One region of the Microbacterium sp. MDV22-iso44 genome, then DNA from elsewhere that is predicted to be linked to it. Evidence: predicted binding sites of a transcription regulator. Region 1 holds the regulator's gene; the other holds the start of a gene.
What was found. The regulator HspR, encoded in region 1, represses chaperone genes until heat shock. The targets are predictions, from matches to a motif close to AAGTTGAGTCNNNNNGACTCAACTT.

Region 1 (14,265 bases):
CGAACGGGGCCGGAGCCCACGACGGCACCGTCGGGGAGCAGTTCGGCGAGGCGCTGCGGTGCGTTCGGGATCACGACGACCGGGCGCTTCGTCAGCCGCACGCGGGCGAACTGGCGCGCGCTCGTCTCGCTGACGGTCGCGACGAGGTCGGCTGCGTTCAGCGTCCACCGCTGCGGCCAGTACGACAGGTGGAACAGCCGCCAGCCGACACGCACGTACCAGGGCAGCGCCCGCGGCGGCGTCCGGTGCCGGTAGTAGATGGTGTCGTGCAGCGTCAGGATGAGCCGGAACCGCCGGCCGCCCGACCCGATCGTCTGCATCGGCGAGAACAACACGTCCGGCCGGTGGCGGTTCAGCAGCAGCGACGAGAACGGTTCCTTCACCGACGTGGGCGCGTGGATCGTCAGAGTGATCGCATCGGCGGGCAGGAAGGCGCGCTGCCGCTCGTCGTGGATCAGGTAGGTGACCTCGGTGCGGTAGGCGGATGCGGCATCCGCCACCGCCTGCGCGAGCTCGGCGGAGTAGCGGCTGATGCCGTCGTGGAAGTCGGTGCGGATGTAGCGTGCGTCGAAGAACAGACGCATCTCAGCCGCCGAGCGGTTCGCCGCGGTAGAGCTTCTCGAAGGTGTCGAGGGTCCGCTCGATGTCGTGGATCTCGACGCCGTGGAGCGAGGCCTGCTGCATCCGCGAGTACTCGGCCTGGTCCGCCGTCAGCACGGTGCGGATCTTCTCGGCCAGCTCGTCGGCGTTGCCCGGCTCGAACAGGTAGCCGTTCTCGCCGTCGTGGACGAGGTGCGGCAGCGCGACGGCGTTCGCCGCGATGACGGGAAGGCCCGAGGCCATGGCCTCCATCGTCGCGATGGACTGCAGCTCGGCGACCGAGGCGATGACGAAGACGTCGGCGCGGGTGTAGGCGGCGCGGAGCTCCTCTTCGGACACCCGCCCGAGGAAGGTCACACGGTCGGCCAGGCCGAGACGCTCGGTCACCTGGCCGAGGCTCTTGCGCTGATCGCCGCCGCCGACGATCTCGAACTGGATGTCGAGGTCGGGCAGCTTCGTGATCGCCTCGAGGGTGACCTCGACGTGCTTCTCCGTCGTCAGGCGGCCGACGAACAGCACCCGGCGGCGGTTCTCACGCGGCTCGAGGTTCGGCGTGTAGTTGCTCTGGCGGATGCCGCAGCTGATCGGCACGACGCCGGAGATGTCGATCGTGTTCTCGAGGAACTCCGCCGCCTTGCGGGTGGGGGTCGTCACCGCGCGCGACATCTTGAACGTGCGCTCCGCGTCGGCCCACGCGATCTTCAGGAAGATGTCGTACAGGAACTTCGGCAGCAGCGTGAAGTCCAGGATGTTGTCGGCCATGATGTGGTTCGTCGCGACGACGGGGATGCCACGCTGGTTCGCGATACGGGTCAGGGCGCGACCGATCACGATGTGCGACTGGCTGTGCACGACATCCGCGTCGACCTCGTCGAGCAGCCGCCGCGAGTAGTGCTTGCCCATCCACGGCAGGACGAACCGCAGCCAGTCGTGCGGCCGGTAGCGCCACCCGGGAAGGCGGTGCACGGTGAGCGGCTGGCCCTCGATGTCCTCGGTGAACACGCCGTGGTTGCGGTGCCCGACGCTCGGCGTCGCGACGTGGACGTCGTGACCGCGTGCGGCGAGGCCCGCGGCGAGGCGCTCGGTGAAGCGAGCCCCTCCGTTGACATCGGGCGCGAAGGTGTCGGCCGCGATCACGATGGTGAGGGGTCCGCGCTCAGGGGCGGGATCGTCCGGGGGCGTCATGGTCACGGGGTACGGGCCAATCTGTGCGTCGGAAGCGGGAGGGGGCTCTCCGCCGATGGGGCGCAGGGATGTGCGGGGCGCCGGGGCTCGATTCTAGCCCGGGACCGGGACGTCCTCCGGTGGAGGATCGGCGCGCCTCAGCGGAGGCCGACGCGGACGGCGAGCGGATGGTGGTCCGACCCGAGGGGTCCGATCCACTTGCCGCCCGCGGTCTTCCCCGCGTTCTTCCACGAGTACACGACCGACCGCGAGGGCCGCACGAGCACCTTGTCGATGTGGTCGCCCCAGGTCACGCTCGTGAAGGGCGTCAGCGACATGGTCGGGTTCGCCGTGTTGTAGTGCTGCAGGCTGAGGGTGCGCGCCTGGTCGTACGCGTCGTGCCACCCGCGCTTCTCGAGTGCGGCCATGGTGCCGTCGCCCACGCGCGACTTGTGCGTGTTGAGGTCGCCCACGATCATGACGGGCGCCTTGGTCCAGTCGGTCAGGGACCGGTGCGTCTTGTTGAGCTTCGTGAGCGTCGCGGTCACGGCATCCGCCAGCTTGCCGGCCTCGTACTGGCGTTGACGGACGACGGATGCCGACGTCCCGACCACGAGGTGCGTGTCGACGACGAGGAGGTAGGCGCCGGAACTGTGCCGGACGGCGGCCCACGACATTCCCTTGCCCGCCGAGGCGTACTGCGACGGGAACAGCACGGCGCCCGAGGTGGCGCCGCCCGACTTGGCGGCGACGCGGGTGAACCGGCCGTTGCGGATGAGGATGTCGTTCTGCCCGTTGTACGCGAAGGTGTAGCCGCTGGGCGGCGTCGTGTACTTCGACGCTTCCTGCAGGGCGACGATGTCGGGGGCGAGTTCGGTGATGCGCTTGTTGATGACGTTCTTGCGCGTCGAGAAACCGGAGCAGACGTTCGAGCACACGTTCCAGCTGACCGCGAGGTAGCTCGGCGAGCCCGCGGGCAGCGTCGCCTGCGCCGTGATCGTCTCGTGGGCCACCGGCGATGACCGGGGCCCCATGCCCGCGGCCGAGACGCCGCGCACCTGGATGAAGTAGGCGACCCCCGGCTTCAGTCCGGTGACGGTCGCCTTCGAGGAAGTGACCTTCTGGTTGATCGGCTGCGCGGGCCGGGTGACCAGATCGTGGCTGGTGTTCGCGTAGACGTAATAGCTCGTCGCACCGGGGATGTCGGCCCAGTCGACCGTCAGCGACGTGAGCGAGGCGCCCACGTAGTTGACGAGCCCGGGCTTGGCGGGGACGCTGCCGGCGGCAGCCGCCGGCGAGACGGGGAGGGCGAGACTGAGCGCGATCGCGACGATCACTGCGACGGCGCTGCGGACGTGGGGGGCGCGCAGCATAGGCGGATCCTAGCAACCTACGCTGGAGCGATGACGCCTCTCACCGGCCTCCGCCTCTCCGCCCAGGTGGACCCCGCGCAGTGGGTCCCGATCACCGGTTCGTTTGGGTTCCGCGGGCGCCGCGCCCGCAAGAAGGCGATCGGGATGCTGCTCGCCCAGGCGAACGCCGCCTTCGGCCGCGACCAGCCCGGCAGCAAGGTCGCCGCATGGGCGATGAGCCAGGCGATCCCCGCCCTCATGCGCCGCGCCGACGGGCGCCTGCTGGCCTGGGTGTGGAAGGACGATCCCGAACTCCTCGTCGCGATGGCGCAGGTGCAGGAGCTCACGCCCCAGCTGCGGACCATGCGCGCGAGCATGCCGATCGAGTACGACGACACGGTGAGCTTCACCGGCTCCCCGCTCGGCGTCGCCGAGAAGCTCGAGATGCCCCTGCCGCCGAACACGCGCCAGACGCCCTTCGCGTCGTACACGTGGGACACCGGCACCCACCTCGTCACCCTCACCGCCGTCATCTCCGATCGTGAGCGCTTCGGCACCGTCATCCCCGCCGTCGACGCCCTCGCCCGCTCGCTCCGCCTCGTGACCGACCTGACCGTCGGCGAGGGCCCCGGCACCCTCCGCATCGACCCCGCCTGACCCCCGGCATCCGCTCGGCCGTCGGCGAGGCGTCGAAGATGGTCACTTTCGCTGCCGCCCAGCGACCATCTGCGACGTCTCGGCACGCCAGCCTCGCTCGATCAGGGTGGTTCGAACGCGTTCCAGGATGCCGCGACGCGCGGCACCACGGTGCGAGCGGTTCACGCGGATCACGCGCCACCCTGCGGTGGCGAGGTCGTCGAGGCGATCGACATCGCGCGAGTACTGGCGGTCATCGAGGCGGTGCTGCTGCCCGTCGTATTCGAGCAGGACTTTCGTCGGCGCGTGGACCAGGTCACCGTAGGCCAGGAACCGCCCGCGTGCATCCCTGATCTCGGCGTTCACCTGGAACGGCGGGAGCCCTGCGTCTCGCGCGTCCAGTCGAAGGAGCGTCTCCGCGACGGAATCCGTGCCTGGCTCCGCGAGCTCAAGCGCACGTCGCAGTCGACGCACGTCGCGTGACCCGTCCCGATCAGCGACCTCAGCCTCCAGAGCCCCGACGGTGAGCACAGGGTTGTGGCGACGGAGGAGCGCGTCCGCCGCCACGACGAGCTCTCGATCGCTGAGAAGGGATGCCGCCTGGCACCACGCAGCGGCCGGGTCCACCACCGGCATCCCGTCCACGAATCGGACGTGCGCCGTCTGCGAACGGTGCCCGCGCACTCCCGCGCCGCGAGCCCGCACGGTCGGTGGGATCGCGGTCACATCGAGGGCGAGTCGGAGCCGATCAGGAGCCCAGCCGCCGGCGAGCACGAGGGCCGTCGCATGGGAGAAGTGCTCGCCGGACCGCAGCTTGGGCAGGTAGCTGAGGGCGAGTGCTCTGACGTCGTCCGCCGCTTCGCGCGAGCGGATGCCGTAGAACGGCGCCGCGAGTGATGGATGCCGCAAGCGACGGCGTGTCACACCCGCGTCGATCGCCCACCCGACCAGGAAGCGGTCCGGCAGCTCCGGGGGAAGGACGCTCGGCATCCGCCCACGATCCACCCCTCACCACCGGCCCCACCCCGAATCCGCCCCCCTGTGGAAAGCCCCACGGGCGGCGCGCCCCGTGCAGACGCCTCGAGACGTCGCAGATGGCCGCTTTCGATGTCGCCGGGCGACCATCTGCGACCTTTCGACGACCCGGCGCCGGCGCGTCAGTCGGTCGGGGGGTGGGGGCGGTACAGGACGACGTCGGTGGCGCGGCGCACGCGCGTGCCCTGGCGGAGCGTCACGACCGAGCCCGTCGCGCCGGCGGCGAACACGCGGGCACCGCGGCGTGCGGCGACCTCGTCGCGCAGGCGACCCTGCAGTCCCGAGACCTCGCGGCGCAGCATCCGCACCTGGTTCTCGAGCTCGATGATGCGCGAGATGGCCGGGAGGCTCACGCCGTCAGCCGACATCTGCGCCACTTCGCGCAGCTGCGCGACGTGACGGAGGGAGTACCGGCGCGACCCGCCGCGGGTGCGCGCCGGTACCACGAGTCCCAGCCGGTCGTACTGACGCAGCGTCTGCGGGTGCATGCCGGCGAGCTCAGCGGCCACCGCGATCGCCAGGATCGGGGCGTCTTCGTCGACCTGCTCGTTCGCCATGCGTCTCACCTCACTCGCGCGCCTTGGCCATCAGATCGGCGCGGGGATTCTCCTTGGGCTCCAACTCGTGGAAACGTTCCAGCGCTTCGCGCGCGGGTCCGTCGAGGTGGGTCGGGACGGCGACCTGGACCTCGGCGAGCAGGTCACCGGTGCCCTTCGCCGTCTGCACCCCGCGGCCCTTCACGCGCAGCACGCGCCCGGACGGGGTCCCCGGCGCGACGCGCAGCTTGACGCTGTCGCCGCCGAGCGTCGGGACCTCGATGGTCGCACCCAGCGCCGCCTCGGTGAACGTGACGGGGACATGGATGCGGAGGTTCAGCCCTTCGCGCGTGAAGACGGGATGCGGGCGCACACCGACCGTGAGGACGATGTCACCCGCCTCGCCGCCGTCCGGCGAGGGGCGACCGCGACCGCGGAGCTTGATCTTCTGCCCGTCTGAGACCCCTGCGGGGATCTTCACCTTGATGGGCTTGCCGTCGTCGCCCTGGAGCGTGATGGTGTCGCCCTTCACGGCCGTCGTGAAGTCGAGCGTCGTGCGGGCGGTGACGTCGGCCCCGCGCTGCGGGCCGCCGAAGCCGCGGAATCCGCCGCTCGGCTGCCCGAAGCGACCGGAACCGAACCGTCCGCCGCTCTGCTGCCCGAACATCGCGAAGAGGTCATCGAAGTCGGCCTGCTGGCCGCCCGCGCCACCCGGCTGGAACCGGCTGAACACGTCTTCGAACCCGCCGCTCGCCCCGGGCTGGAAGCGGGCGCTCCCCGACCCCATGGCGCGCAGCTGGTCGTACTCGGCGCGCTGCTCCTTGTCGCTGAGCACCGAGTACGCCTCGCTGACCTCTTTGAACTTCGCCTCGGCCGCGGGGTCCCCCGCGTTCGAGTCGGGGTGGTAGGTGCGCGCCAGCTTGCGGTACGTCTTCTTCAGGTCGGCGTCGGAGACGTCCTTGGACACCCCGAGCACCTTGTAGAAGTCCTTGTCGAACCAATCCTGACTGGCCATCAGCGCGCCCCTTACTCAGCCGGAACCGCGACCACGACCTTCGCCGGACGCAGCTCGAGGTCACCGAGGCGGTAACCGATCTCGACGACCTCGAGGATCGTCGGCTCGGTCGTGCCGGGCGTGGGCGCCTGGAAGATCGCCTCGTGCTGCTGCGGGTCGAACGCGTCGCCCGCAGCGCCGTAACGCTCCACTCCCAGGCGGGCCACGACGGCCCGCATCTTCTCGGCGATCGCCGCCAGCGCGCTGCCCTCGGCGAGGTCGCCGTGCTTCTCAGCGCGGTCGAGGTCGTCGAGCACGGGGAGCATCCCCTTCGCGACGGCGCCCTTGGCGCGCGCGAGCTCCACCTCGCGCTGCTCCTCGGTGCGGCGACGGTAGTTGGCGTACTCCGCCTGCACGCGCTTCAGGTCGAGGAGCAGGTCGTGCTCCTCCTCCGGCGCATCCGCGACAGCAGCCTCGTCGGACTGGGCCGCGCCGAGGATGTCGTCGACCGTGAGCGCGTCCGGCTCCGTGTCGGCATCCCCGGCGGGCTCCACCGACTCCTCGGCCGGGGTCGCGGCGACGTCGTCGCCCTCGTCCGGCTTCTCGAAGTCCTTGTCCGCCATGCTTACTTCTTCTCGTCCTCGTCGTCGACGACCTCGGCGTCGACGACATCCTCATCGGAGGATGCCGTCTGCTCGCCGGCCGGAGCATCGGTCGGCGCCTGTGCGGCGTCGGCCTGGCTCGCGGCGTAGATCGCCTCGCCGATCTTGGTCTGCGACGCGTTCAGCTTGTCGTAGGCGTCCTTGACGGTGTCGTCGTTGTCGCCCGCGAGCGCCGTCTTGAGCGCGTCGACGTCGGCCTGGACCTCGGTCTTCACGTCGTCGGGCAGCTTGTCGGCGTTCTCGCTGAGGAGCTTCTCGATCGAGTACGAGAGCGTCTCGGCCTGGTTGCGGACCTCGGCGGCCTCACGGCGCTTCTTGTCCTCGGCCGCGTGCTCCTCGGCCTCGCGCACCATGCGCTCGATGTCGTCCTTCGGCAGCGACGAGCCGCCGGTGATCGTCATCGACTGCTCCTTGCCGGTGCCCTTGTCCTTCGCCGACACGTGGACGATGCCGTTCGCGTCGATGTCGAACGTGACTTCGATCTGCGGGATGCCGCGGGGTGCCGGCGCGATGCCGGTGAGCTCGAACGTGCCGAGCGGCTTGTTGTCGCGGGTGAAGTCGCGCTCACCCTGGAAGACCTGGATGGCCACCGACGGCTGGTTGTCGTCGGCGGTCGTGAAGGTCTCGCTGCGCTTGGTCGGGATGGCCGTGTTGCGCTCGATGAGCTTGGTCATGATGCCGCCCTTGGTCTCGATGCCGAGGCTCAGGGGGGTGACGTCGATGAGCAGCACGTCCTTGCGCTCACCCTTGAGGACACCGGCCTGCAGGGCGGCGCCGACGGCGACGACCTCGTCCGGGTTGACGCCCTTGTTGGGCTCCTTGCCGGCTTCCTTCTTCACGAGCTCGCTCACGGCGGGCATACGCGTCGATCCACCGACGAGCACGACGTGGTCGATGTCGGCGACCTTGATGCCGGCCTCGCGGATGACGTCCTCGAACGGCTTCTTGGTGCGGTCGAGGAGGTCCTTGGTGAGGTCCTCGAACTTCGCGCGGCTCAGGGTCTCGGACAGCGATACGGGGCCCGAGTCGGTCAGAGAGAGGTACGGCAGGTTGATCGAGGCCGACTGCGAGCTCGAGAGCTCCTTCTTGGCCTGCTCAGCGGCTTCCTTCAGACGCTGCAGGGCGATCTTGTCGCCCGAGACGTCGACACCGCTCGTGTCCTTGAACTGCTTGATCAGGTACTCGACGATGCGCTGATCCCAGTCGTCGCCACCGAGGCGGTTGTCACCGGCGGTGGAGCGCACCTGGATGGTCGAGAAGTCGTCGTCCTTGCCCACCTCGAGGAGGGAGACGTCGAAGGTTCCACCACCGAGGTCGAAGACGAGGATGAGCTCGTCCTCCTTGCCCTTGTCGAGGCCGTACGCGAGAGCGGCGGCGGTGGGCTCGTTGATGATGCGGAGCACGTTGAGGCCCGCGATCTCACCGGCCTCCTTCGTGGCCTGACGCTCGGCGTCGTTGAAGTAGGCGGGGACGGTGATGACGGCATCCGTCACCGTGTCACCGAGGTACTGCTCGGCGTCGCGCTTGAGCTTCTGGAGGATGCGGGCCGAGATCTCCTGCGGCGTGTAGTTCTTGCCGTCGATCGCCTGGGTCTTCCAGTCGGTGCCCATGTGGCGCTTGACGGAGGTCAGGGTGCGGTCGACGTTCGTGACGGCCTGGCGCTTGGCGGTCTCGCCGACGAGCACCTCGCCGTCCTTCGTGAACGCGACGACCGACGGGGTCGTGCGAAGACCCTCGGCGTTGGCGATGACCTTCGGCTCGCCACCTTCGAGGACGGCGACGACCGAGTTGGTCGTTCCGAGGTCGATTCCCACTGCACGTGCCATGTGATTCTCCTTCGTGTGGCGATTGCGTAGATCTGAAGTCTTCCGGCGGCTCTGGCCACAACCTGAGCCGCGATGACTCAAGGCTACTCCGGCCCTCGCCGACCGTCAAACCAACTTGAGCCGATGCATATCAAGTTTGCAGGCTCGGCGTGATCGCGATCGCCGTTAGCGTGGACGGATGCCGATCCGCCTGACGCCCCTCGATCCCACCGGCGCCGACCGCGAGGCGTTGATCTCGTTCATGACGTCGCAGTCGTTCCCGTTCCACGTGCGGACCGATCCCACGGCGGCGCAGATCGCAGAGGCGATCGACGACGGCGCGTACGCCGACGAGGATCACGCCTCGTTCTGGATCGACTCGGACGCGGACGGCCGGATCGGGTTCTTCCGGCTCGAGGACCTCAGCGACGACGCTCCCCTGTTCGACCTGCGGCTGAATGCCGCGCACCGCGGCCGCGGGCTCGCGACGGACGTCCTGCGCGTGGCGACCGACCACGTCTTCACGACGATGCCCGAGGTCAACAGGTTCGAAGGGCAGACGCGGGAGGACAACATCGCGATGCGGCGGGTGTTCGTCCGCTGCGGCTGGGTGCAGGAGGCCTATTACCGCGAGGGGTGGCCGACCGATGGCGGGCGACTGCTGGCATCCGTCGCCTACAGCGTCCTCCGCCGCGACTGGCGCGACGGCACCGTCACACCCGTGGTCTGGGATCCCCCGCGGGAAGCCTGACGCGCCACGTCACCGGCGCGCCGTGAACGCGCGGTAGGGTGCGGCTCATGACGCGTTCCACCGGCGGGACGCCCGAGATCCCCGCCACCGCCGACAGCGGCGCCCTCCCCGTGATGTTCCAGGACCTCGAGGAGCGTCCCGTCCCTCGCAGGAACGTCGCGTCCTGGGCGATGTGGGACTGGGCGACGCAGCCCTTCAACTCGGTCATCCTGACCTTCGTCTTCGTGTCGCTGTACCTCGTGTCCGACACGTTCCTGCCCGAGAACGTCGCCCGCCTCGCCGACGACGACCCGATCAAGGAGTCGGCCCTGGCGGACCTGTCGACCGGCTACGGACTCGTGTCGACGATCGCGGGACTGGCGATCCTGCTGCTCGCGCCGATCCTCGGACAGGTCGCCGACCGCAAGGGCCGCAAGAAGCGGTGGCTGCTCATCGCGACCGCCCTCCTCGCGCTGCTGCAGTTCAGCCTGTTCTTCGTCTTCGCCGACCCGTCGTACTTCTGGCTCGGCGCGATCCTCGTCTCGCTCGGTGCCGTCGCGTCCGAGATCGCCGGCGTCAACTACAACGCCCTGCTCGTGAGCGTCTCGACGCCTCGGACCGTCGGCAAGGTGTCGGGGCTCGGCTGGGGACTCGGCTACATCGGCGGCATCCTGGCCCTCGTCGCGGTCGTCGTCCTGAACGCCGTCGAGTGGTTCGGCCTCGACACGTCGGGCGGCCTCGCCTACCGCCTGATCGCCGTCGGCTGCGCGGTGTGGACGATCGTCTTCGCGATCCCGCTCTTCCGGAACGTCCCCGAGCCGCCGGCTCCCCCGGGTGAGCCGCCGCTCGGATTCGCCGCCTGGTTCCGGGCGTTCTTCCGCTCGATCCGCGACCTGTTCCGCTCGCACCGACCGACGGCGTGGTTCCTGCTCGCGAGCGCCGTCTACCGCGACGGACTCGGCGGCGTCTTCGCCTTCGGCGGCGTGCTCGCGGCCGTGGCCTTCGGGTTCTCGCCGAACGAAGTCATCCTCTTCGGCATCGCCGCCAACCTCGTGGCGGGCATCTCGACGGTCCTCGCCGGCCGCCTCGACGATCGGTACGGCGCCCGCGCGATCATCCTCACGTCGCTCGTGGGGCTCGTCGTCTCGGCACTGGGAGTGTTCCTGCTGCACGACGCGGGCAAGCTCCCGTTCTGGATCCTCGGGCTCGCGCTCTGCGCCTTCGTCGGCCCTGCACAGGCCTCGACGCGCTCACTCCTCGCCCGCGTCACGCCGGAGCACATGCAGGGCGAGGTGTTCGGCCTCTACGCCACGACCGGACGCGTCGTCAGCTTCTTGGCTCCGGGCATGTGGACGCTGTTCATCGCCGTCTTCGGTGCGACCTACTGGGGCATCCTCGGCATCGCGATCGTGCTCGTCGTCGGCCTCGTGCTCATGCTCTTCGTGAAGCTGCCGCGGCCGGCGCACCTGCGCTGACCGCGGCAGCTCCCGCGAACGCGTCGACCCGACGCATCCGGCATCCATTCACCGGGAATGGACGCAGGTCGCGTCGGGTCGAAGAGGGATGCCGGGGCTCAGCGCTCCGCGCGGGCGAGGTTCTCGCGCAGCTCGTCGGCGGTCTGGCGCACGACGTAGGCCGGCTGGTCGCGCTCGACGCGCCAGCTCTCGTCGAGACCGCCGACGTTGACGGTGTCGAAGCCGAAGTCGTCGTAGATCTTCGTGATGAAGGTGACGGCGTCGGCCGAGTCGCTCGAGGTCGCCAGCGCGCGGCGGCCGGGAGTGCCGGCGGGGGCGCCGTCGGTGAGGATGTCGGCGGCGGGGATGTGGTTGAAGCCCTTCACGACGGTCGACTGCGGCAGACGGTCCTGCAGCATGCGCGACGTGGTGGTCTTCTTCTCGTCGAGCTCGGCGATGTGGCCGTCGCGCTCCCAGTAGTAGTTGTTCGTGTCGACGACGAACTTGCCGGCGAGCTCGTCGACGGGGAGTCCGTCGATGGCCTTCAGGGGGATCGTGACGACGACCCATTCGCCGAAGGCTGCGGCATCCTTCGCGGTCAGGGCCTGAGCGTTCTCACCGAGTTCGGCGACGAGATCGCTGAGCGTCTCGGGACCGCGCGAGTTGCTGATCGCGACCTGGTGCCCCTGCGCGACGAGACCGCGCGCGACAGCCGAACCGATGTGACCTGCTCCGATGATTCCTACGTGTGTCATACGTCGGGAGAACGCATGCGCCAGGCGCGCATTCCCGACACGCGCTGTACGAACCCGATCACTCGCCGATGAGGACGCTCCACGCGTCGTCTATCGTCGCCTCGATCTCGCGCTCGCCCGCTCGGAACGTGTGAGCGGCATGCGCCGACGCGACGCGCGCACGGGCGCGGGCGGAGGTCACCGCACCGGTGTCATCCCACGCGAGGTCGATCTCGACACCGGGACGGGCCACGAGACCGCGCACGGAACCGGCTCCGAGCGGTGCCGGCCACGACGGCAGCAGCGTGATCGCGTCACCGTGCGAGTGGACGAGGCACTCCGCGAGGCCGGCGACGTACCCGAGGTTGCCGTCGATCTGGAACGGCGGGTGGGCCGCGAGGAGATTGTCGTAGAGGCCGCCGGACTGGTCGCCGCGGTCGATCGACATGTCGCGGAACACGAGCGCGAGCAGGTCCGCGACGCGATCCGCCTGGCCGAGCCGGGCGCGGAGGGCGATCTTCCAGGCGAGCGACCATCCGGTGGACTCGTCCTCGCGGAGATCGAGGAAGCGGGATGCCGCGGCCCCGAGCTCGGGCGTGAGGGCTTCGGTCCCCGGGTAGGCGAACACGAGCGGCGACAGGTGCCGGTGATGGGGATCGACGGCCTCGCGGCCGCCGGGCCACTCGGCGATCGAGCCGTCCTCGATCGGGATCTCGGGGAGTCCGGCGCGGGCGTCCTGCGCCTGGGCGACGAGCGGATCGTCCTCGTGGCCGAGGTGGTGCGCGAGGCGCAGGAACTCGTCGAGGTGCGCCCGCAGCAGCACGATGTCGAGGGTGGCGGACTCGGCGACGGCAGCCGAACCACCGTCGCGGGTGCGGAAGGTGTTCTCGGGCGACGTCGACAGCGCGGTGCCGCGCTCGCCCGACTCGGCCCGCGTCATCCAGGCGAGGGCGAAGGCGGTCGCCCCCCGCAGCAGACGGAACGCGCGGCGGCGCTCGGCCTCGTCGGCGACACCGAACGCGTCGCGCTCGGCGAGGTGCCGGCAGAGCCAGAAGCCCGCCATCGGCCAGAACGCCCAGGCGGCGTCGTGCACGCCGTCACCGACGGGTTGGGTGTAGCCCCAGGCATCCGTGTTGTGGTGGGCGACCCAGCCGGGGGCGTCGTACAGCCGTCGCGCCGTCTCGGCACCGCTGTCGGCGAGCGCCTCGATGAGGGCGAGGAGCGGCTCCTCGGTCTCGCTGAGGTTGGCGGTGTGGGCGCCCCAGTAGTTCATCTCGACGTTGATGTTCGTCGTGTAGTTCGAGCTCCAGTCGGGGCGGAGGTCCTCGTTCCAGATGCCCTGCAGGGTCGCGGGCAATCCCCCGGGTCGCGAGGACGAGATCAGCAGGTACCGGCCGTAGTGGAACAGAAGGGCGGCGAGCCCCGGGTCGCGGCCGATGTCGACCCCGCCGCCCCCGGCGAGGTCGCGCAGGCGTTCGGCGGTGTCGCGCTCCGGGTCCGGCGCGACGCCGATCGCGAGTTCGGCCCGGGCGTACAACCTCGCGTGGTCGGCGAGCTGCGCCGCCCGCACCTGGTCGAGACCCGCGGCGATCGCGGTGTCGACGCGTTCGGTCGCGCGGCGGGCCGCGGCACGCTCGGTGCCTGCCGGCATCCGTCCCATACCGGTGAAGGTCGTCGCGGTCGCGAGGACGACGGTCACCCGGGTCGCGCGGAGCACGCGTCCGCCGCGCACGGGAGTGCCGTCGGTGACGATGCGCGCGTGCAGGGCTCCCCGCACCGAGGCGACGTCGTCCTCGTACACGACGGGTTCGTCGACCTCGTCGTGCGGGGGCGTCACGTCGGAGGGTGCCTGCACGAGCAGGGTGGTGGCGGTGTCGATCTCGACGCGGCCGAGTTCGCGCAGCTGCGTCTCGAGCTCGACGCGGACGTCGATCGGCTCGTCGCTCTCGAGCTCGTGGACGAGCACGCCGTGCGGGGCGCTGATCCACGTGCGGTGGCTCAGGCCTGCGCCGGCGCGGGTGCCGGTGGCGACGTGGGTCGCCGTCGCCAGGTCGAGCTCGCGACGGTAGTCCTCGACCTCGTCGGAGGTCGCGCCGTCGATGCGCAGGCGCAGGTCGGCGAACGGAAGGAAGGACTGCGCGTGGCGGTGCTGCAGGCGCCGGACGTGACGGTCGGCATCCTCTTCACGGCCGTCGGCGACGGCGGCGCGGGCCTCGGCGAGCGCGTCGCGCGCCTCATCCGCCGTGACGACGGGCGCAGCGAGCTCGCTCGCGGGGCTTCCCGACCAGAGCGTCTCGTCGTTCAGGCGCAGGAGGGCGTCGGTGGCACCGCCGAAGCACATCGCCCCCAGCGCACCGTTGCCGAGGGGCAGCGCCTCGTTCCAGGTCTCCGCGGGTCGGCGGTACCACAGGACGTGCTCTGTCATCGTTCTCCCTCGGGCACCAGGCCCTCCTCTGCGAGGCCGCGCCAGAAATCCTCGGTCGGCGGCTCGTTCATGTATCCGGCTGTCTGCGCGACGTGCGATGCCTTGCCGAGCCCCACCGTCACGTTCACCACGGCAGGA
Region 2 (14,265 bases), on a different contig from region 1:
CACGCCTTCGGACAGGCGTATCGGCGCGTGCTCGCGCCGTGGAAGCTGACGTACCCGCAGTACCTCGTCATCGTCGCTCTCGGCGATCAGGAGCCCCGGTCGGTCAAGGAGTTGGGCGCTGAGCTCTTCCTCGATTCCGGGACCCTCTCGCCGCTCATCCGCCGCCTCGAGGCGCGCGGCATCGTCTCCCGTTCGCGCAGCCCTCACGACGACCGTGTCGTCGAGGTCTCGCTGACGGACGACGGCCGTGCGCTCCGCTCGGAGCTGTCCGTCGTCGGCGCGGAGATCGCGCGCTGCACCGGACTCGACGAGGAGAAGGCGCGGATGCTGCTCGACGTGGTCCACGACCTGAACCGCGTCATGCGTACCACCGACGAGGCAATCGCCTCCTGACCCGAAGGACATCATGGAAGCTCTCTACACCGCAGAAGCACTCGCAACCGGAGGCGGCCGCAACGGACACGTCCGCACCGTCGACGGCCTCGTCGACACCGACGTGCGCGTTCCCAAGGAGATGGGTGGCGCCGGTGGCGCCCCGAACCCCGAGGTGTTCTTCGCCGCGGGCTACGCCGCGTGCTTCCACAGCGCCCTGCAGTCCGTCGCCCGCGCGCAGAAGGTGACCCTGGAGGACACCAGCGTCGGCTCGCGCGTCAGCATCGGCTCCAACGGCGAGGGCGGCTTCGGTCTCGCTGTGCAGCTCGAGGTCGTCATCCCGAACCTCCCGCACGACCAGGCGCAGGCGCTCGCCGACGCCGCACACCAGGTGTGCCCCTACTCGAACGCCACGCGCGGCAACATCGAGGTCACCGTCACGGTCGTCGAGGACTGATCTCGGCCGGACTCAGACGACAGGGCTCACGCGCAGCCAGCGGAATCCGCAGGCGGGCAGCGTGAGCCCTTCGTCGATTCCGATCTCGACACCCTCGACCAGGTCGAGGGCGGCAGCTGCGAAGCCGGACAGCGTCACCGCCGGAACGTGCGCGGGCTCTGAAGCGATGTTCGCGAGCACCAGCACGACCGACCCGTCACCGGGGCGCTGATACGCGACGACCGACGGAGCGGGGACGTCGAAACCGATCAGGCGCGTCCCGTCGAACTCCGGCGTCGTGTGGCGGACGGCGATGAGCTTCGTGAGGTCGCGGTGGATGCGGCCGGCCGAGGTGGCGGCATCCGTCTTCTGCGCGTAGCGGTCACGCGGCTTCTGACCGCGATGCGTCCAGCGCGGGTCGTCGCGGCGCTCGGGATCGTCGCGGAACGTCGGGTCGTTCAGCTGACCGACCTCGTCGCCCAGCCACAGCACGGGAAGACCCGGCACGCTCAGCGCGAACGCGTGCGCGAGGGCCACGCGGGCTTCGCCGAGCGGGTCGCCCGCCTCGACCCCGGCGAGCGACGCGGTCGTTCCGGCCACGCCGTCCGCGGTCGCCAGGCCGCGCCCGAACGAGGAGCCGCCCGTGTAGCGAGCGGTGAGCTCGGCGGCATCCGCTCGCCACACCACCGCGTCCGCATCCCGCACCGCGGCGACGTCGATACTGCCGTCGCGTGCCTCGAGCGCGCGCTGCAGGGGTGTCGCGTCGCCCGTGGCGAGCGCGTGCCAGAGGGGAGCGGAACCGGGGGATGCCGGGAGCACATCGACTCCCGGTGCACCGATCGCCAGCACGGGGGCGAGGACGCCCACCGTGTCGCGAGCCGGAAGGAGGAAGACCTCGACCCCGCGCCCGGCGAGGAAGAGGAGATCGTCCACGAGTCCAGCGAGATCGTCGCGCGCGGGGACGTCGACCGCGAGCGAGATGCCGGACAGACGAAGGTGGGCAGCCAGGTCGGAGAGGCGGTCGATCGATCCGAGACCGGGGTCGCCGCGACGGAGGTCGATCGTGCCGTCCTCCCGGCGGGCGAACGGTGACTGGACGTGCAGCACGCTCAGGCCGAGGTCGCGGAGCGCGGGGATCTCGTCACGGAGCCCGGCGAGGTTGCCGGCGTACCTGTCGGCGTAGCAGGCGGCGCCGAGGGCGAACCGCGAACTCGTGCGCACGGGGTTCGCGGCGCGCTGCTCGCCGTGCACCTTGAGGTCGAGGGAGCGACCGTTCGCGGCGACGACCGCCGCCGTCACGAGGTCGACGAGATCGGCAGACGATCCGCGTCGGGCCAGCGCCGCGCGCAGCCCGGGGACGTGCTGGCGGATCCGCTCGGCCGCGGCGTCGTCGATGCGGACGCGCTCCGCGACAGCGGACAGCGTCGCCGCGAGGTCATCCTCGACGGCCCCGATGGTGCTCATGCGGTGGACCTCCCGCCCCCAGCGTAGAGGGCGGGCCCCCGCCGCTCAGTCGGCGCGCGCCACCGTGCGGTCGAGGAACGCGTGGATCGTCGCGTGCAGTGCGGCGGTCGAGGCCGCGTCGATCGCTCCGGAGTGACCGCCCTCGATGGGCTCGAGGTAGTGCACCTCGGCATCCGTCTCGTCTGCCAACCGTGCCGCCATCTTGCGCGCCTGCACGGGGCCGACCCGGTCGTCGCTCGCGGCCGCATAGATGAGGGATGCCGGGTACCGCCGCCCGGGCTCGATGAGGTGATACGGCGAGAAGGTCTTCACGAACTCCCACTCGGCCGGGTCGTCGGGGTCGCCGTACTCCGCGATCCAACTGGCACCGGCCGACAGTCGCGTGTACCGCCTCATGTCGAGGAGGGGCACGCCGCAGACGATCGCCCCGAAGTCGTCGGGGTACTGGGTCAGCATGTTGCCGACGAGCAGGCCGCCGTTGCTGCGGCCGTGGCAGGCGATGCGGTCGGGGGTCGAGACGCCGCGTGCGACGAGGTCGCGCGAGACGGCGGCGAAGTCCTCGTATGCGCGGTGGCGGTTCTCGCGCAGGGCGGCCAGGTGCCACTCGGGTCCGAACTCCCCGCCGCCGCGGATGTTCGCGACGACGTACACGCGTCCCTCCTCGAGCCAGGCGGGGCCGACGATCGTCGGATACTCCGGGGTGAGCGCGTGCTCAAACCCGCCGTAGCCGTTCATGAGGACGGGGAGAGTGCCGGAGCGCTCCCGCGGACCGACCTCGAAGTAGGGCACGCGCGTGCCGTCGGCCGACGTCGCCCAGTGCTGCTCCGCGACGAGTCCGGACGCGTCGAAGGTGGGGCGGCTGCGGTCGACGACGCGGGGCTCGGCGCCGGGGGCGATCACCAGGAGCGTCGGGGGAGTGAGGAAGCCGCGAGCGACCACCCACAGCTCGTCGTCCTCGTCGTCGTCGACGGTGGCGACGCTCGCGCTGAAGAGATCGGCGTCGCCGAGGCCCAGGTCGATGTCGACTCCGGTCAGCGTCTCGGGATCGAGCGACACGAGCCGGCTCTGCACGCGGTCGAGGATCGTGAGGACCAGGCGCGTGCGGGTCCACGTCCACGTTTCGAGCACCGCCGTGTCGCTCGGGGCGAAGGCGACGCGCAGGTCCGACCCGTCGCCCTCCGTGACGGTCTCGAGTGGACCGATGAGGAGGGTGCCCGACGGATGCGTCGTCTCGCCGATGCGCCACGGGGTCGTGGTCCGCACGGTGACGAGGTCGCCGTGAACATCGACGTTCGCGTCCTGCGGCACGGCGATCAGACGCGGCTCGCCGCCGTCCCAGACCCACGATTCGGAGTGGAAGAAGTCGTGCGCGATGACCACGATCGGCGTCGCCGTACCGCCGGTGCGGTCGACGTGCGCGAACACGCCGACGTCCGAGGCGACACCCGTCACGATGGGCGGCGCGTCCGCGAGCGACTCGCCCCGTCGCCAGGCGCGGGCGCTGATCGGATACCCCGAGTCGGTCACGCCGCCGCCGTGCAGTGCGGTGGCGACGAGCAGGGTGTCGCGGTCGACCCACGCGATCATCGTCTTCTCGGCGTCGAGGGCGAACGGGGTGTCGTCGACGAAACGACGTGCGTCGAGGTCGAACTCGCGCACGACGGTGGCGTCGCCGCCGTCGGGGCTCAGCCGCACGAGCGCCCGCCCGCTGCCCGCAGGTCCGTGAGCCGCGCCCGCGAACGCCCACGCCACGCCTTCCTCGCGGCCGAGCGCGTCGACGTCGAGCAGCACCTCCCAGGTCGGTTCGCCCGCTGCGAAGGCGGCGCGGGATGTCCGTCGCCACAGGCCGCGGGGGTTCGCGGCATCCCGCCACAGGTCGTACATGAGATCGCCGTGGCGGCTCGGGACGACGAGTCGATCGGGGTCCTGAAGGATGCCTGTCAGGCGGTGCTCGAGCGCGGTGCGGGTGTCGCCCGAGAAGGCCGCCTCGGTCTCGGCGGTCCGTTCGGCTGCCCAGGCGCGGGCCTCGGGTCCGTCGATCTCCTCCAACCAGAGGAACGGGTCGGCGGGCTCGGGGGCGGTCTCGTGGGCGCTCATGTCGCCAGCCTAAGGCCGTCTCCGACGTGGGCGTTCGCCGTGCGAGAACCGTTGGCACTCGGTGGGTCAGAGTGCTAATCTGAACGTACTTGAGCCGCAGGGGCTCAACTTTAAGACCACATCACCGAAGGAGAGAATCATGGCAACCTACGACCCGTTCCGTGACATCGACCGCCTGGCGTCGACCCTCTTCGACACGCGCCGCGGCCCGCGACGGATGCCGATGGACCTGTTCCGCGACGGCGACCACTACGTCCTGAACGCCGACCTGCCGGGCATCGACCCGGGCTCGGTCGACATCGACGTGGACGGCCAGCTGCTCACCATCCGCGCCGAGCGCACCGTGGGGGCGGCCGACGGGGTGAAGTGGATCACGCGCGAGCGTGAGACCGCGAGCTTCCTGCGCCAGCTGAACCTCGGCCAGGGCATCGACACCGACGCCATCACGGCGACCTACAGCAACGGTGTGCTCACCGTCACCATCCCGGTGAGCGAGAAGGCCAAGCCACGCAAGGTCGAGGTGGTCGCCGACGGTTCGGCCCCGACCATCTCCGCCCGCGAGAGCGATCCGCAGCCGATCGACCAGTGATCACCGCGGCATCCTCGCACTGACGCGAATCGCCCCGCATCCCGTCTCGGATGCGGGGCGATTCGCATGTGTCACACGCCGCGAAGGCGCGCGGTCAGCTTCTCGAGCTGTGCGAGTTCGTCGTCGGTGAGGACCGACATCCGTTCGGCGATCGTCCGACCGTGGACCGTCGCCAGCCGACGGAACATCGTCGCGCCCTTGTCGGTCGCGCGGAGGATCGCGCCGCGGCCGTCCTGCGGGTCGGGCTGCTTGGAGACGAGCCCGCGTGCCACCATCCGGTCGACCAGCCGCGAGACGCTGGGCTGGCTGATGAGCATGTTGGCGGTCACGTCGCGCAGGCGTGCGGTGTGCTCATCGCAGCGCGTCACCGTCAGCAGGACGTCGTACTCGGCACCGGACAGCTGATCGTCGTCGAAGTCCCGGGAGATCTCGGCCATGACCTCGTGCTGCGCGCGGAAGAGGCTCTCCCACGCGGCGATGGCGAGGCGTCGATCGGTCATGGCGTCAACTGTATCGCCGCGGGCAGACGCGCCGAGCGCCGATGGTCGCCTCGGCTTCACCGCGCCGTCACGTGCCGTTCGCACGCTCAGGAGAGCATTCTCATGAACTGTGTTGTCGCTATGTCCTGACAAACCCGCGTGTCATCGATAGTCTGCGACGACTCCCGCAACCGATGGAAGTGAGGCGCGCCCGTGAGCGTGAAGAAACAGACAAGACGAGCAGGCAGCCGGACTCGCGGCGCGATCGGGGGCCTCGGCATCCTCGTCGCGTGCACTCTGGCAGCCGTCCCCGCCTTCGCGGCGGACGGATTCACCGAGGCGCAGAAGACGGCGACCTACTCGTCGGACGCGACCGCCTCGACGGGCGATTCGAGCGCTCCCAGCGCCGACAACTGGTCGGTCCGGATGATGGATGTCTTCCAGAACCTCCGCACCGACCGCGGCCCAGGCGGCAATGCGGCCGTCATGGACTACAACGACGAGCTGACGAGCGAGATCAACCGGACGGCCTCGAAGGCGCAGGTCCAGCGGGCCATCGTCGACCAGTACCAGGACATGTCCGTCAGCATGGGCGACGCGTTCGGGAAGAAGCTCGGCGCGATCTACGCCGAGGCCATCGCCGACGGCGAACTGCCCAAGGTGACCTGGCTGCTCAACAAGGAGGGCGGCAAGCTCGGCTCGACCTCGTCGACGAACCCGCCCAAGAACTACTTCGACTACGACCGGCCGTACATCCGTCTCGACAAGACGAAGGACCTCGTCTACCGCGACAAGGAAGGCGGCGACGCGTGGGGTTCCACGAGCGGCTCCTTCCCGTCGGGCCACACGTCGCAGGCGTACTGGCAGGGCACGGCGCTCGCCGAGATGCTGCCCCAGCTCGCGCCGCAGATCCTCGCCCGCACGGCCGAGGCCGGCAACAACCGCGTCGTGATGGCTGCGCACTACCCACTCGACGTCATCAGCGGCCGCATGATGGGCCAGAAGATCATCGCGCTCCGCCTCGCCGACCCGGCCATGCGCGCGCTCGTCGACGAAGCCGCCGACGAACTGCGCGGCGTTCTGGAGCGCGGCTGCGGCGACACCCTCGAGAACTGCATCAAGAAGGACGTCCCGTACCTGCCGACCGACAAGGCGCTCGCGTACTACGAGGAGCACCTCGGGTACGGCTTCCCCGACATCGGCCCCAAGGGTGAGAAGGTCGTGGTGCCCGCGGGAGCCGAGGAGCTGCTCGTCTCGTCCCACCCCGACCTGACGCCGGCGCAGCGTCGACAGGTGCTCGCGCTGACCGCCGAGGACTCCGGCAACCCCCTCGACGTGGGTGAGCAGGAGAGCTGGCAGCGGATGAACCTCGCGGCGGCTATGGCCGCGAAGGTCACCGTGAAGGCGGACGGCTCGGTCGTGATCGGCGACGGAAGCGTCGAGCCCACCCCGCAGCCCCAGCCGAGCCCGGGCCCGCAGCCCGAGCCCACCCCGGCCCCGGAGCCGACGCCGGCTCCCACGGCTGAGCCCACTCCCGCGCCCGCACCGACCGGTTCGCCCGAGCCGACCCCCGCTCCCCAGCCGACGCTCCCGTCGACCGGCGGCACCCCTGGTGCGCCGGTCGCGAACGGTGACGACCTGCCGGCTGCGGCAGAGGGCGGCATCCAGGCGTCCGTCCGCGGCGACCGCGTCGTCGTCTCGGGGCTGACGGCCGGCGAGCGGTACTCCGGGTTCCTGTACTCGACGCCGACGGCGCTCGGACAGGTGACGGCGGATGCCGCCGGTGCCGCGAGCTTCGCGCTGCCGAACGACGTCGAGCCCGGCGCCCATCGGGTCGCCGTCGTCGACGAGTCCGGCGATCTCGTCGGATGGGCCGCGGTGACCGTCTCGAGCGGTGCGGTCGCGGCGGCTGACGGCGACGAGCTGGCGTCGACCGGTGGTCAGGCCGGGCCGCTGTGGGTCGCAGGCAGTGCCGGTGCGGCGCTTCTCGCGCTCGGGACGGTGCTCGTGATGCGCCGCCGCCGGAGCGAGACCGCCTGACGGGTGATGCAGTAAGGGCCGGCTGGAGAGGCATCCAGCCGGCCCTTGTCCCTTTGCACCAAGAGTGTCCTGCAATCACATGTCGGTAGCTGCCACAGCAAAACATCTACCGTGCAATGACTGTATAACGGCGAGATAACGGTGGCAAGGAATTCCTGTTATCAATTTGTGATGAGCAAGCTCGGTGTCCGGTGTGGCCCTCACCGCGCCGCGGCGGCGGTCGTCCGCTGCTGCCCGATCGCCCACACATAGGGGACGGGCGTGCCGTTGATCGCCCAGTCGCCGACGATGCGTTGCTTGAAGATGACGGGGTTGTGCGACGACACAGCGCGGGCGTTGCGCCAGAAGCGGTCGAGGCGCTTCGTCTCGGAGACAGCCGACGCGCCGAGCGCGTTGAGCACGGTGCTCGTCGCCTCGAGGGAGAGGGACGTGAGGACGATCTGTCCCTGGGCGGACTCGATCTCGGCGCGCTGATTGGCGCGTTCCTCGGCCTCGGGATCGCTCGCGAAGCGCGCCACGTAGGCGTCCTGCGCGGATTCGGCCGCCCGCACCGCGACCGCCCGGGCAGCGAACCCCTGCGCCGTCGCCACCCCGACGGTCTGCTGCACGAGCGGATCCTCTGCCCAGGTTCCGGCGGAGCCGTGGCTGAAGACACGCGTGCGGGCGCGGGCGTGTGCCGCGACCTCCCGCGCCGCGCCCGCGACGAGGCCGGCCTGCGTGGCGAGGTGGACGAGCTGGTAGAAGGCCGTCTGGTAGCGGAAGCGATCGGCGAAGACGGTGATGTCGTCGGGATCGACGCGGGCGTCCTCGAGGATCGTCGTGCCGCTGCCGGTCGTGCGCTGCCCGAAGCCGTCCCAGTCGTCGTGGACGGTCACGCCGGGTTGATCGGCGCGCACGATCGCGATCACGGGGACGCCGTCGTGCTCTGCGTACACGTCGAGCCAGTCGGCGAAGATGCTCCCGGTGCTGTAGAACTTGGTGCCGTTGACGACGAGGTCGTCGCCGCGACGGGTGACCTTCGTGTTGACGTCGCCGACCTTCACCTCGCCGATCTCGGTCCAGGCGTTCCCGGCGATCTCGCCCGAGACGAAGCGCGTGAACCAGGCCGACTGGTCGACGGTCGCGTGCTGGTTGAGGCGGTCCTCGACGTAGGCGAAGTGGCCCCGCAGCGCCTGCGGGATGTTGGAGTCGGCGGCAGCGAGCTCGGTGAGCAGCTCGATCAGCTGGGGGAGGGATGCCCCGGACCCGCCGTACGCACGCGGGACACGGACGGCGCCGAACCCGGCATCGGTGAGCAGCCGGATCTCCTCGCGCGGCAGCCGACGGTCGTTCTCGCGGTCCACCGCGCCGTCGGCGATCTGCGCGAACAACGGCCGGAACCGCGCCGCGAGCGTCTCGTAGTCGGTGCCGAGCGAGAGCTCGTCGTGGCGTGCGGGGTCGTGATGCCGGGTCATGTCGTCGCCTCTCAGCAGTGGGGGTCGTGGTCGTCGCACCCTTGCTACTCGCCGAATCCGCGCGGGGCGCGTTTGTGACGTGAATCGCGGCATCCCGTCGTCACGGGCCGACACACACCGTCACGCCCCGACACACGCGTTCACATCGATTGACACTGCCCGGCGCCCGGGCGGAAGGTTCCGGGGAACCCATCCGATCGCGTCGCCCGCCCGCCCGCGTCGCCAGCCCACGGAGAACACCATGACCGAGCAGACATCCTCGTTCGACCAGGCCTCGACCCACGAGCCGCTGAAGTTCGCGTACTGGGTGCCCAACGTCAGCGGCGGCCTCGTGGTGTCGAACATCGAGCAGCGGACGTCGTGGGACTACGACTACAACGTGAAGCTCGCTCAGACGGCCGAGCGCGTCGGGTTCGAGTACGCCCTGAGCCAGGTGCGCTACCTGTCGAGCTACGGCGCGGCTCAGCAGCACGAGTCGACGTCGATCAGCCTCGCCCTGCTCCTCGCGACCGAGAAGTTGAAGGTCATCGCCGCCGTCCACCCGGGCCTGTGGGAGCCGGCCGTGCTGGCCAAGTTCATCCTCACGGCCGACCAGTTCTCGAAGGGCCGCGCGGCCGTCAACGTCGTCTCGGGCTGGTTCAAGGACGAGTACACGAAGCTCGGCCTCCCGTGGCTCGAGCACGACGAGCGCTACCGCCGCTCCGCCGAGTTCATCGAGGCGCTGCGAAAGCTCTGGACCGAGGAGAACGTGCAGTTCCACGGCGACTTCTATCGCGTGAACGACTTCACGCTGCGCCCCGGCCCCTACCCGGTGCCCGGCCGCCCGCATCCGGACATCTTCCAGGGCGGCAACTCGACGGCCGCGCGCTTCAATGGCGGCGCTCATGCCGACTGGTACTTCTCGAACGGCAAGGACTTCGACGGGTTCACCGAGCAGTACGACGACGTCACCCGGGTCGCCGCTGAGCACGGGCGCACCGTGCGGTTCGGTCTGAACGGGTTCGCGATCGTCCGCGACACTGAGGCGGAAGCACGTGAGCAATTGCGCGAGATCATCGCGCAGGCCGATCCGGCGTCCGTCGAAGGCTTCCGCAAGTCGGTGCAGCAGGCCGGGGCATCCACCGCGGACCGCAAGGGGATGTGGGCCGACTCCTCGTTCGAGGACCTCGTGCAGTACAACGACGGCTTCCGCACCCAGCTGTTCGGTCCGCCCGAGCAGGTCGCCGAGCGCATCATCGCCTACAAGAAGCGCGGGGTGGACCTGTTCCTGCTCGGCTTCCTGCACTTCCAGGAGGAGCTCGAGGCGTTCGGCGAGAAGGTCATCCCGATCGTCCGCGAGCTGGAGGCCGACCTCGCCCGCACCGGCGACCCGATCGGCGTCGCCCGCTGATCAGGGGCGGATGAGGACCTTCAGCGCCTCCCTCGAATCCATCAGGCGGTAGCCCTCGGCGATGTCGTCGAGGGGGAGCTCGCGGTCGAAGACTTTGCCCGGCTCGATGGTGCCGTCGAGCACCTGGGGGATGGCGCCCTCGAGGTAGGCGCGGACGGTGGCCGGCCCGCCGGTGAGGGTCGCGTTCTTGCCGAACAGCGAGGTGAACCCGACCGCGGCATCCTCGTACTGGGGGACGCCGACGCGCGAGATGACGCCGCCGGGGCGGACGATGCCGTAAGCCTGCTCGTATGCCGGCATGTGGCCGACCGCCTCGAGGACGACATGGGCGCCCTCGCCGCCGGTGATCTCGAGCACCTTCGCGACGCCGTCCTCGCCGCGCTCGGCGACGACGTGTGTCGCCCCGAACTCGCGGCCGAGGTCGGTGCGGGCGGTGTGCCGGCCCATCAGGATGATGGTCTCGGCGCCGAGCTGCCGCGCAGCCAGCACGGCGGAGAGGCCCACCGCTCCGTCGCCGATCACCGCGACGGTCTTGCCCGCCTCGACGCCGCCGCGGATAGCCGCGTGGTAGCCGGTGAGGTAGACGTCGGACAGCGTCAGCAGCGACGGCATGAGCGCCTCGTCGGTGCCGGCCGGGATGGCGACGGCGGTGCCGTCGGCGTACGGCACCCGCAGCTTCTCGGCTTGGGTGGCGGATGCGGCGCCGTCGAAGAAGCCCCCATGGATGCAGGAGGTCGTGATCCCGTCGCGGCAGAACGTGCAGGTGCCGTCGGACCAGGCGAAGGGGACGATGACGGTGTCGCCGACCCGGAGGGTCGTCACGTCCTCGCCGATCCGCTCCACCACGCCGACGGCCTCGTGCCCCATGCGGCGTCCCTCGGGGGTGTCCTCGAGGTCGTGATACGGGTGCAGGTCGGAGCCGCAGACGCACGCGTAGGTGACGCGGATGATCGCGTCCGTGGGCGCTTCGAGGGTGGGCTCGGGTACGTCGATGACGCGGACGTCGCCCGCGGAGTACATGAGGGTTGCGCGCATGACTTCTGTTCCTTGTCTCAGTGGTCAGTCGATGATCTCGACGGTGACGGGTCCGCCCACGAGGAGCGCCAGTTGTTCTTCGGTGGCGTCGTAGGTGCCGATGTGGAGCGTGTCGTCGGAGTACTCGATCCCGGAGGCGTCGTAGTAGAACCCGAGGTTCCCCCAGGGTGAGTAGTAGATGAGGTCGCCGTCCTCCGGGTCGGAGCCCGATGATCCCTGCCAGGCGAGTTCGCGGGGCAGGGAGGCGATCTTCTCCCGGCTGTTCAGGTCCTCGAACGACAGCTCGGCCGGGAGGAGGGATAGGAGATCGCGCACCGCCGGGCTGTCCTCGCCGATCGTGACGTCGATCGTGGTGCGGTCGGACGAGAACCGGATGCGCGTCCCCACGACCTCCGCCGGAACGGATGCCGAGGCCGAGGGCGCGTCCGGGCGGGTCGCCGCGGGCTGCGGAGTGGGTTCGGCGGCGCAGCCGCCCAGCAGGGCCACGCCGAGCAGCCCGAAGCCGACAGCTGCCCTGCGGCGCGGCATCCGTCCGCGGGGGTCGCCGATCACGAGGCGCTCCCGACCTGCGGGGAGCGGACCGCCGATGCGGTGCGTCCGCGGGCGAGGAACAGGAAGGAGGCGCCCGCGAGGAGGACGGAGACCGTTGTGACGATGCCGAGCGGCAGGATGCTGAGGGCACCGGCGACCCCGACCAGCGGAGCCGCGACCCCCCCGAACCCGAACCTCACCATCCCGAGGAGGGATGAGGCCGTGCCCGCCATCCGCGGATAGTCGGCGAGGGCGAGGGTCGTCGCCGGGGGAGACGAGATCGCGACCCCGCCCGCCAAGAGGAACAGCGACACGATGACGACCCACAGGGGAAGGGCGGTGAGGCCGGCGACGAGGAGTCCGATCGCGCCGACACCTGACGTCAGGACGCCGGCGGTCAGGGTGCCGGGAATGCTCCACCGCTCGGCGGAGCGCCCGGCGAGGTGTCCCAGGGTCATGAAGCCCGCCGAGTTCAGCCCGAAAGCGAGCGCGTAGCCGAGCGGGGACAGCCCGTAGACGTCCTGCAGGACGAAGGTCGATCCGGCGAGGTAGGCGAACAGGGCGGCGTAGAGGAACCCCTGGTTCAGGACGGCCCCGACGAATGCCCGGTCCCGCAGGAGCGTCCGGAAGTCGGCGACGGTGTGCGCGAAGCCGCCGGCGGTCCGCTCCTCGGGTGCCAGCGTCTCGGGAAACATCCGCAGCGTGACGACCAGGATGGCCGCCCCGATCGCGGCGAGGAAGACGAACAGGCCGCGCCAGTCCGTGACCGCGTCGAGGAGTCCGCCGAGGAGGGGCCCGATGATCGCGGCGAGGCCGCCGACGACCGTCAGGCGCCCGTAGAACCGGATCAACGCGCCGCCCGTGTACACATCGCGGCCCGCGGCCTGCGAGATGACGATGCCGACCCCGCCGGCCAGCCCCTGCACGAACCGGGCCGCGATCAGCAGTTCGACCGTTGGGCTCAGCGCGCACACCGCCGACATCAGGACGTACGCGGCGATGCCGACGAGCAGGATGCCGCGGCGTCCGAACCGGTCCGAGAGGGGGCCTGCGATCAGCTGGCCGGCGGCGAGCCCGATCAGGCAGGCGGTGACGGTGAGCTGAGCCACGGAGGTGACGGCGTCGAGCTCCGCCGTCAGCGCGGGGAGGGCCGGGAGGTAGAGGTCCATCGAGATCGGGCCGAACACGGTCAGCAGCAGGAGCAGGGTCGGCAGCGCCCTCCGGGAGCCGGTGCGTTGCGTGAGAGCGGATGCGGTCATGTCCTTCAGCGTCGTCGCGCTCGGGCGCGGGCGGGAGTCCCTGCCGGAAGGTGTACCGAGAGGGCATCCCTGATCCGGCTCGGCCGATCTAGCCTGTGGGCATGGACAATCGAGCCGAGGTCCGTGAGTTCCTCATGACGCGTCGGGCACGCGTGACGCCGGATGCGGCGGGGATCCCCGCGGGACCGGGCCGAAGGGTCGAGGGGCTCCGGCGCAGCGAGGTCGCTGCCCTCGCCGGCGTGAGCGTGGAGTACTACGCCAAGCTCGAACGGGGAGCGATCGCGGGCGCGTCCGGTGCGGTGCTGGAGTCCCTGTCCCGCGCCTTGCACCTCTCCGACGCCGAGCACGCGCACCTTCTCGACCTCGCACGCAACGCCGACGGGATTCCCGCCTCGGGGCGCCACCGTCGTCGCGCCTCGAAGTCGGGGCCGGTCCGTCCGAGCCTCGAGTGGGCGCTGTCGTCGATCACGGATGCGGTGGCCGTCGTGCGCGACCAGCGTCAGGACCTGATCGCGTTCAACGATCTCGGCCGAGCCTTCTACTCGCCTCTCATCGGTGACGGCGGACGCGTCCCGAACTTCGCACGCTTCCAGTTCCTCGATCCCGTCGCGCGGGACTTCTATCCGGACTGGGATCTGTTCGCGGACATGTGCGTCGCCGTCATCCGCGCCGAGGCCGGCCGCGACCCGCAGGACAAGGGCATCCAGGATCTCGTCGGCGAACTGTCGACCCGCAGCGACGAGTTCCGGAAGCTGTGGGCCGCCCACAACGTCCGTGCCCACGGTTCCGGGAAGAAGCGCTTCCGGCATCCCGCGGTCGGCGAACTCACCCTCGTGTACGAGGAGCTCGCCGTCACCGCGGAGCCCGGTCGTGTCCTGTTGATCTACAGCGCCGAGCCCGGCTCACCCTCGGCGGAGCGGTTGGGGCTGCTCGGGTCGTTGGCGGCGGACGATCGCTCCCGCGTCAGCCCGCCGGCGGGCTGACGCTGGCTCCGATCAGCTCCGGTACACCTGCACGACCGACGGTCGAGGCGCGTTGGGGATGTCGCCCCGTCGCGTCGAGCCGTAGTCGGGGAACAGCGAGGTGGGAGCTGCGACGGTGCCGTTCTCGCCGGGATGC

Region 2: AC4NN1_RS09120 (Hsp20/alpha crystallin family protein) is a predicted target of HspR. The motif match lies at 4,456-4,480, and genes of this name have one in related genera.

Annotation. Positions count from the first base shown of each region.
Region 1 covers NZ_JBZVWS010000003.1:180,896-195,160, reverse strand. Annotated here, with positions in the region: gene AC4NN1_RS11215 (glycosyltransferase) at 1-584, opposite strand, end outside; gene AC4NN1_RS11210 (glycosyltransferase) at 586-1,785, opposite strand; gene AC4NN1_RS11205 (fibronectin type III domain-containing protein) at 1,923-3,137, opposite strand; gene AC4NN1_RS11200 (hypothetical protein) at 3,168-3,773, shown strand; gene AC4NN1_RS11195 (putative endonuclease domain-containing protein) at 3,816-4,742, opposite strand; gene AC4NN1_RS11190 (heat shock protein transcriptional repressor HspR) at 4,910-5,344, opposite strand; gene AC4NN1_RS11185 (DnaJ C-terminal domain-containing protein) at 5,355-6,338, opposite strand; gene AC4NN1_RS11180 (nucleotide exchange factor GrpE) at 6,350-6,940, opposite strand; gene dnaK (molecular chaperone DnaK) at 6,943-8,805, opposite strand; gene AC4NN1_RS11170 (GNAT family N-acetyltransferase) at 8,984-9,535, shown strand; gene AC4NN1_RS11165 (MFS transporter) at 9,583-10,989, shown strand; gene AC4NN1_RS11160 (NADPH-dependent F420 reductase) at 11,088-11,723, opposite strand; gene AC4NN1_RS11155 (glycosyl hydrolase family 95 catalytic domain-containing protein) at 11,782-14,127, opposite strand; gene AC4NN1_RS11150 (aldo/keto reductase) at 14,124-14,265, opposite strand, start outside.
Region 2 covers NZ_JBZVWS010000002.1:474,060-488,324, reverse strand. Annotated here, with positions in the region: gene AC4NN1_RS09140 (MarR family winged helix-turn-helix transcriptional regulator) at 1-393, shown strand, start outside; gene AC4NN1_RS09135 (organic hydroperoxide resistance protein) at 407-829, shown strand; gene AC4NN1_RS09130 (alpha-amylase family glycosyl hydrolase) at 842-2,272, opposite strand; gene AC4NN1_RS09125 (prolyl oligopeptidase family serine peptidase) at 2,318-4,369, opposite strand; gene AC4NN1_RS09120 (Hsp20/alpha crystallin family protein) at 4,509-4,958, shown strand; gene AC4NN1_RS09115 (MarR family winged helix-turn-helix transcriptional regulator) at 5,030-5,458, opposite strand; gene AC4NN1_RS09110 (acid phosphatase) at 5,651-7,477, shown strand; gene AC4NN1_RS09105 (acyl-CoA dehydrogenase family protein) at 7,678-8,931, opposite strand; gene sfnG (dimethylsulfone monooxygenase SfnG) at 9,173-10,321, shown strand; gene AC4NN1_RS09095 (zinc-binding dehydrogenase) at 10,322-11,356, opposite strand; gene AC4NN1_RS09090 (cyclophilin-like fold protein) at 11,381-11,908, opposite strand; gene AC4NN1_RS09085 (multidrug effflux MFS transporter) at 11,905-13,146, opposite strand; gene AC4NN1_RS09080 (helix-turn-helix transcriptional regulator) at 13,248-14,129, shown strand; gene AC4NN1_RS09075 (PhoX family protein) at 14,142-14,265, opposite strand, start outside.